DNA from 2 places in the Bradyrhizobium sp. C-145 genome. Region 2 is predicted to be linked to the other one. Evidence: predicted binding sites of a transcription regulator. Region 2 holds the regulator's gene; the other holds the start of a gene.
What was found. The regulator LexA, encoded in region 2, represses DNA repair genes until DNA is damaged. The targets are predictions, from matches to a motif close to TGTTCNNNNTGTGTTCNG.

Region 1 (3,207 bases), 3.5 Mb from region 2:
TGCTCCTCCGCCGCGACGCAGACTCACGTCACGACATGACCGGACCTTACGAAGCCCGGGAGCTGGCCATCCTTGGGCGGACCTCATCGGTCCGGCCGGATCTTTCTTAGGCCTTCACTCCGCCGCAACCATTCGCGGAAGCGGAACGTAAAGCCAGTCACGGCAACAGCATAATACGGTTCTTCGCAGATTGACTACCGCTCCTGCATATTTTTCCCAAGAATGCCGGAGTGTTACGGCCTCGGCACCTCCAATCGGAATCTGGCAGCGCCGCCCTGGCCGAGCGGCATTTCGAGCTCCGGCAGGATCGTCTTGAGCTCGCCGTGCAGCGTGTAGGGCGGGTTGACGATCAGAAGACCGGCGGAGGTGAGGGCCGCACCATCGAGCTGCGGCGCCACACTGAATTCGAGACGCAGGCATTTTCCGGGCGGCTTTGCTGCGGCTGCGAGCCGCGCCACCATTTGCGCCAGCGTATCGGTGGCGCGCCGGTTCTTGGCCGGATACCAGATTACGTAGATACCGGTCGGCCATTTCGCGAAAGCCGTCGCGAAGGCCTCGCCGAGCCGCTCGAACTCGTCCTTGGCCTCGAAGGGCGGGTCGACCAGCACGAGGCCGCGCCGCTCCTTCGGTGGCACGAAGGCCGGCAGTGCCATCCAGCCGTCGAGATCGACCACCCGCGCCTGTTCGTCGCGGCGCAGCACGTCGATCAGCGCCTTGCGTGCCTTCGGCTCGAGCTCGCAGGCGATGAGGCGGTCCTGCGGCCTGAGCAGGCCGCGCGCGATCAGCGGCGAGCCCGGATAGGCCTTGAGCTCCCCCTTCGGATTGAAGGCGCGGACGATGTCGAGATAGGGCTTGGTCAGCGCCGCGGTCTCGTTCGACAGGCGCGCCTGCATCAGCCGTGCAATGCCGGTCAGCCACTCGCCGCCGCGGCGTGCCTCGTCGCTGTCGAGGTCGTAGAGACCGGCGCCGGCATGGGTGTCGATGACGCGGAACGCCGCCGGCTTGTCCTGCAAATAAGTGAGGATGCGCGCCAGCACGATGTGCTTGATGACATCGGCGAAGTTGCCGGCGTGGAAGGCGTGGCGGTAGTTCATGGGATCGGACTATGTTGTCTCGCGCGATCCCAACCCCTTGTCATTGCGAGCGCAGCGAAGCAATCCAGAATCTAACTCCGGAGGCAGTCTGAATTGCTTCGTCGCCAGCGCAAAATTGCTTCGCAATTTTGTCGCGGGCTCCTCGCAATGACCGGAACTATCCACCCCTGATCGGCGGCATTGTCACCTGGTCGCGGCGGCAGGCGCGGCGTTCGATCTCGTCGCAGGCGCGGAATTGCAGGTCCTTACTGAGGCAGATGCGGACCTCGGAGAGCCGGGTCCGGTTGCAGGTGACCGAGATGGCGGCATCGCTGAGGCCGGGATTGGCCTTGATGAAGGCGTCCTCGATCTCCGCCGGCGCCACGGTCTTGGCCTGCGACAGATCGAGATATTCGGCCGGGATCTTGATCGCGGCGCGCGCCTTGCGGATCGTCTCGAAATAACTGCGGCCCTCGAGCCCGGAGCAGGTGCCGTGCTTGTCCCATTCGTTGAAGATCAGGCCCGGCGCCGGCATCAGGTCGAGCATCGAAGAGACGATGCTGCGGTTCAGCCGCGGTGCCGGCCGCTGGCAATATTCGGGGAAGCCGCTTTCATATTGCGGCCACAGCCCATGCACCACGAAGGCGTAGGGGCGTCCGCTGCACTGCATCTGTGAGCGGCCGCCGCGCTCGGCCGCTTCCTCGCAGAAGGAGGGCGACCATGACAGCGACAGCACATAGAAATCGAACTCGCCCGGCGCGTTCTGCCGCTTGTCCTGGGCCTTTGCGTCACCGGCGAACGAGGCCAGCCCCGCGGCAAGGATCAGGGAAAGGGTCAGCGAGATCACCAGGCGGGAGAACGAATGCAATCTGGAATGAAACATGGCGACGCCCCTCAACTAGACTGTGCAAGGAAGCCTAGCAGGCGATAAGAACATTTCAAGAACAAAATTCAGGCGACCGCCATTCAACCGCCAGTTCGACCCGAATCAGGGCTTTGCGGCGCGGCAGGCCGGATTATAGGCCCAGTTGCGGTCGACGCCGACGACGCACCATTCGACGCCATTGCCGTAGCCGGCGAAGCCGCCATCCTCGATGATCGAGAAATGCACCTTGCGCACCTTGCCGTCATTGAGCAGGGCATCGCCGGTGCAATAGCGGCGCGGAATGTTGTCGGACTGCCAGGGACGGAACGCGGTCTCGCGAACGGCGGAGAAGCCGGTGATTTTCAGCGAGGAATTCCAGAACTCGCTTTCTTTTTCCCAGAACTGGGCGGCAATCGTCGGCAGCGCCTTGTCGCAATCGGCGACGGCGCCGTCGTAGCGCGGTCCGCTCAGCCAGAAATTCAGCTCCAGCGGATTGGCGGCCCTGGCCTCACCGAGCGACAGCGCCCCGAACATGAGGCCGAGCACGGCGGCAAAGCGGAGCGATTTCAGGGAGGGGGCGCGCATGGTCAATCCGGACAGCTGGTCTTGCGAAGGTCGGACGGTGCCGCGAAGGCCGGGGGAGGTCAAGTGCACCGCGGCAACACTTCGCCAGGAGTTGACCATATCGTCGCAGCCGACAGGGCTTCCGTTCTTTTCACTTCCAGTCCGGCACCGTAAACTGGGGCAGCCAATTGGAGTGACGGGAATGCGAATCATTGCGGCCGCGGGCCTTCTTGCCTTGGGTATGATGGCGAGCCAGTCGGCGCGCGCCGATATCCTTCCGGTGCCGCCGTTCAAGGGCAACGACACCGGCGGCATCATCGCCTATTCGATGGCGACCCAGGCCGATGCGCGACAGGTCGCGGTCGATCACTGCGCGCGCTACGGCAAGGTCGTCAAATTCCTCGCGGTGCAGGCCTATGAGGGCGGCTACATCTCGTTCTCCTGCCGCTGGGTGCCCTATGGCGCTGCCGAGCAGCCGATCCGTACGCTGTACTGAGGCGTTGTCGTAACGCCCAAACTCTCAAGCCGGGAGTCTTCCACATGACGCGCAAACTCGCTTTGCTCGGCTCGGTCGCTTGTCTCGTGCTGTCGGCAGGCGCAGCCGGCGCCGACGAGCTGCCGATGCGCAAGGCCGGGCTATGGGAAATGAAGCTTGTCACGACCGGTTCGCCCGTGCCCGAGATGACCATGCAACACTGCACTGAC
Region 2 (3,207 bases):
AAGGTCGCGATCCTCGCCACCGGCGACGAACTGGTGATGCCAGGCGCCTCGCCCGGCCGCGGCCAGATCGTCTATTCCAACGGCTATGCCCTGCACGCGCTCGCCCGCAGCGAGGGGGCCGACACCATCGACCTTGGCATTGCCGCCGACACGCTGGAGGCCACCACCGCCGGCATCCGCCGCGCCCGCGAGAGCGGCGCCGACATCCTGGTCACGACCGGCGGCGCATCGGTCGGCGACCACGATCTGGTCCAGCAGGCGCTGAGGGACGAAGGTATCTCGATGGCGTTCTGGAAGATTGCGATGCGCCCGGGCAAGCCGATGATGCATGGGCGGCTCGGCGCGATGCGCGTGATCGGCCTGCCGGGTAATCCCGTCTCCTCCTATGTGTGCGCCTTCCTGTTCATGGTCCCGCTGATTCGTGCGGTGTCGGGTCGATCCGTGATTCATCACCGCCATGAGCGCGCCGTGCTCGGCCGCGATGTGGGCGCAAACGATATGCGCGCGGATTATCTTCGCGCACGTCTGGAACAGCGCGACGACGGCACGCTGGTGGCCGTTCCCGTCCATCACCAGGATTCCTCGCTGCTTGCGAATCTCGCTGCGGCACAGGCACTTCTCGTGCGCGCGCCGTTCGCGCCGAAGGCCGGAGCCGGCTCGCCTTGCGAGGTGCTGCGCCTGCCCGTCTGAGCGCATCCACCACACGCGTTCCGCGAACTTTGTCGCGTTCACGCAAAATTAAGCAGTTGCGGAACACATATCGAACATATAGTGTCCGTTCATGATTTGTTTCGAGGAGGTAGCGGTTCGCCGCTCCAATTCAGCGTCTCGGAATCGAACGACATCAACCGGGGGACTTTGGTCGAGATGTTAACGCGCAAACAATACGAGCTTCTGCGGTTCATCAGCGAACGTCTGAAGGAAAGCGGCGTGCCGCCCTCCTTCGACGAGATGAAGGATGCGCTCGACCTGCGCTCGAAATCGGGCATCCATCGCCTGATCACCGCGCTGGAGGAGCGCGGCTTCATCCGCCGCCTGCCCAACCGCGCTCGCGCCATCGAGGTGATCAAGCTGCCTGAGCTCCAGGCCGCCGCCGGCAACCGCCGCGGCTTCACGCCAAGCGTCATCGAGGGCAATCTCGGCAAGGTGCGCGCGAGCTCCAGCCCACCCGCCGACGAGGGCGAGCGTCCCGTTGCGGTGCCGGTGATGGGTCGCATCGCAGCCGGTACGCCGATCGAAGCGTTGCAGACCCGCAGTCACACCATCAGCGTGCCGCCCGACATGCTGGGCTCGGGCGAACACTATGCGCTCGAAGTGCGCGGCGATTCGATGGTCGAGGCCGGCATCCTCGACGGCGACATGGCGCTGATCCAGCGCAACGAGAGCGCCGATACCGGCGACATCGTGGTGGCGCTGATCGACGACGAGGAAGCGACGCTCAAGCGCTTCCGCCGCCGCGGCGCCTCGATCGCGCTCGAGCCCGCCAACGCCGCCTACGAGGTGCGCATCCTGCCGCCGAACCGGGTGAAGATTCAGGGCAAGCTGATCGGACTGTACCGCAAGTACTGAGAAGACTCAGTGGTCATTCGATACCGATGATTCCGATTGGAGCGGACGGATTGTCCGCTTCAGCTGGATAGTCTTTCTGGTCTCGGGCAGATTATCTGGCCCCTTTCCAAGCGCTAGGTCCTCGGCATGCCGCCCGAAGCACTCATCGCCTTGCGGCTCAAGAGATCGAGGAGACAACGATGCGTAGGATCGTTTTGAGCGCCTTCGCAACTGTGCTGATCGCTGCATCGGCAGCGCAAGCATTCGCAGCACAATCGCAGCACCATCCCCGCAAGTCGGCGTATGCGACAACGAGTGAGCAATTCCGCAGCGCCCGAAGTGCCGTCGCGCGACAGCCACAGCCGAGTTGGCCATATTCCGGATGGTCGGCGCCCGCAGGCCGCTGACGCTCGCATCCGCCAAATGCACTGAAGCGAGCTTTGTTCCTATTGGATTCGGGAAAGATAATGTGATCGCATCCGACTGACGCCAGCCGCAGATTCGCCCACAACCAAGCAGAATGTTACGTGCTTCCACTCTGATAGAGGCTTGCGCCTCCGAAAGAGGCGCGGGTTGCTATCTTCGAATAGGAGCACCCGATGTGTGACTACAGTCTGCATGCCGTTGCATCGCGCCCCGCCGAAGTCGGCGAGACGATCGTGTCGACAACGTTCCGCGGCACCTCGACGCGCGGCTTCGCTTCCGCGGCCGACCCGACCGTGGCCGTCTGCCTGCTGCCGGGAACGGAGCTCGCCTTCGCCGACAACGTCCGTTACGACAATCGTTGGATCTGGACGCGCACGATCAACTCCCGCGTCGGCAAGTTCGGCAAGATCGATCCGCACATTCCCGATCGCCATCATGACGCGATCGAATTCCCCGACGGCAAATACGTGCTGGTGACGCAGCTCGTCGAAGGCCAGCACGCAACCGTGCTGCAACTGCCGGTGACGCAGCCGGTCAGCGAGCGCGAGCACAAGCCGCAGATCGATACCGACAGCCGGCCGACGATCACGCGTCTGCCGATCGGCTGAGCCGTTCCTGGCCACCAGGTCGGGCCAGGATTGAAAATGCCATCGCCGGCCGAGGCCGGCGAGATGGTATGATTTATGTTCTGCGGAAGTCCGGTTGGACCCGGACCAACTCCTCGCATTTGTTCTTAATCGTCTGGCCTTAATCGTCGACCTGCAAGTCGGTCTCCGCCGGAGTCGCGTCCCGATTGCGGACCGTAGCCGCCTTCGGCGCGAGGCTTCCGTCGAAATCACCCTCGCCGGCGCCGGCCGGGAGCCAAGGGCGGCTTGTGCCTCTTGCTCTCACAGCCTGAACCGCAAAACCGTCACCACGCTGCGTCAACGCCAGCGCGCCTTGGCTGGTGAGACGCTGCCGATCGACCACCATCGCCGCGCAATCGGGCGGTGCGGGCCGCCGCGTCACTACCAGCGCGGCGCGGCTGCAATCATCAGCCAGCGCGTCGATCCGCAAGGAAAGCGCAACCAGCCTCCCGTCGGCGAGCGGCGTCACGCAGCCGGCCTCGTCGCACGACACGCCGTCGGCCAGCGAGCTACTCCCGGCGTCGCGCGGATCAGCGTCGGCAGCTAACCACTCCCTAAGCAGAAAGCCGTCCTTGCTCGTCCGGATCACATGCAGGTGTCCGTCGCG

Region 1: a site for LexA is predicted at 2,003-2,020, ahead of LRP30_RS05410 (ribonuclease T2). Genes of this name have one in related genera too.

What each region holds. Positions count from the first base shown of each region.
Region 1 covers NZ_CP088150.1:1,149,666-1,152,872, forward strand. The annotation lists gene rlmJ (23S rRNA (adenine(2030)-N(6))-methyltransferase RlmJ) at 234-1,094, opposite strand; gene LRP30_RS05410 (ribonuclease T2) at 1,252-1,956, opposite strand; gene LRP30_RS05415 (hypothetical protein) at 2,062-2,523, opposite strand; gene LRP30_RS05420 (hypothetical protein) at 2,705-2,998, shown strand; gene LRP30_RS05425 (DUF3617 family protein) at 3,043-3,207, shown strand, end outside.
Region 2 covers NZ_CP088150.1:4,646,929-4,650,135, forward strand. The annotation lists gene glp (gephyrin-like molybdotransferase Glp) at 1-690, shown strand, start outside; gene lexA (transcriptional repressor LexA) at 868-1,569, shown strand; gene LRP30_RS21670 (hypothetical protein) at 2,148-2,582, shown strand; partial or broken gene LRP30_RS21675 (ComEC/Rec2 family competence protein) at 2,722-3,207, opposite strand, start outside.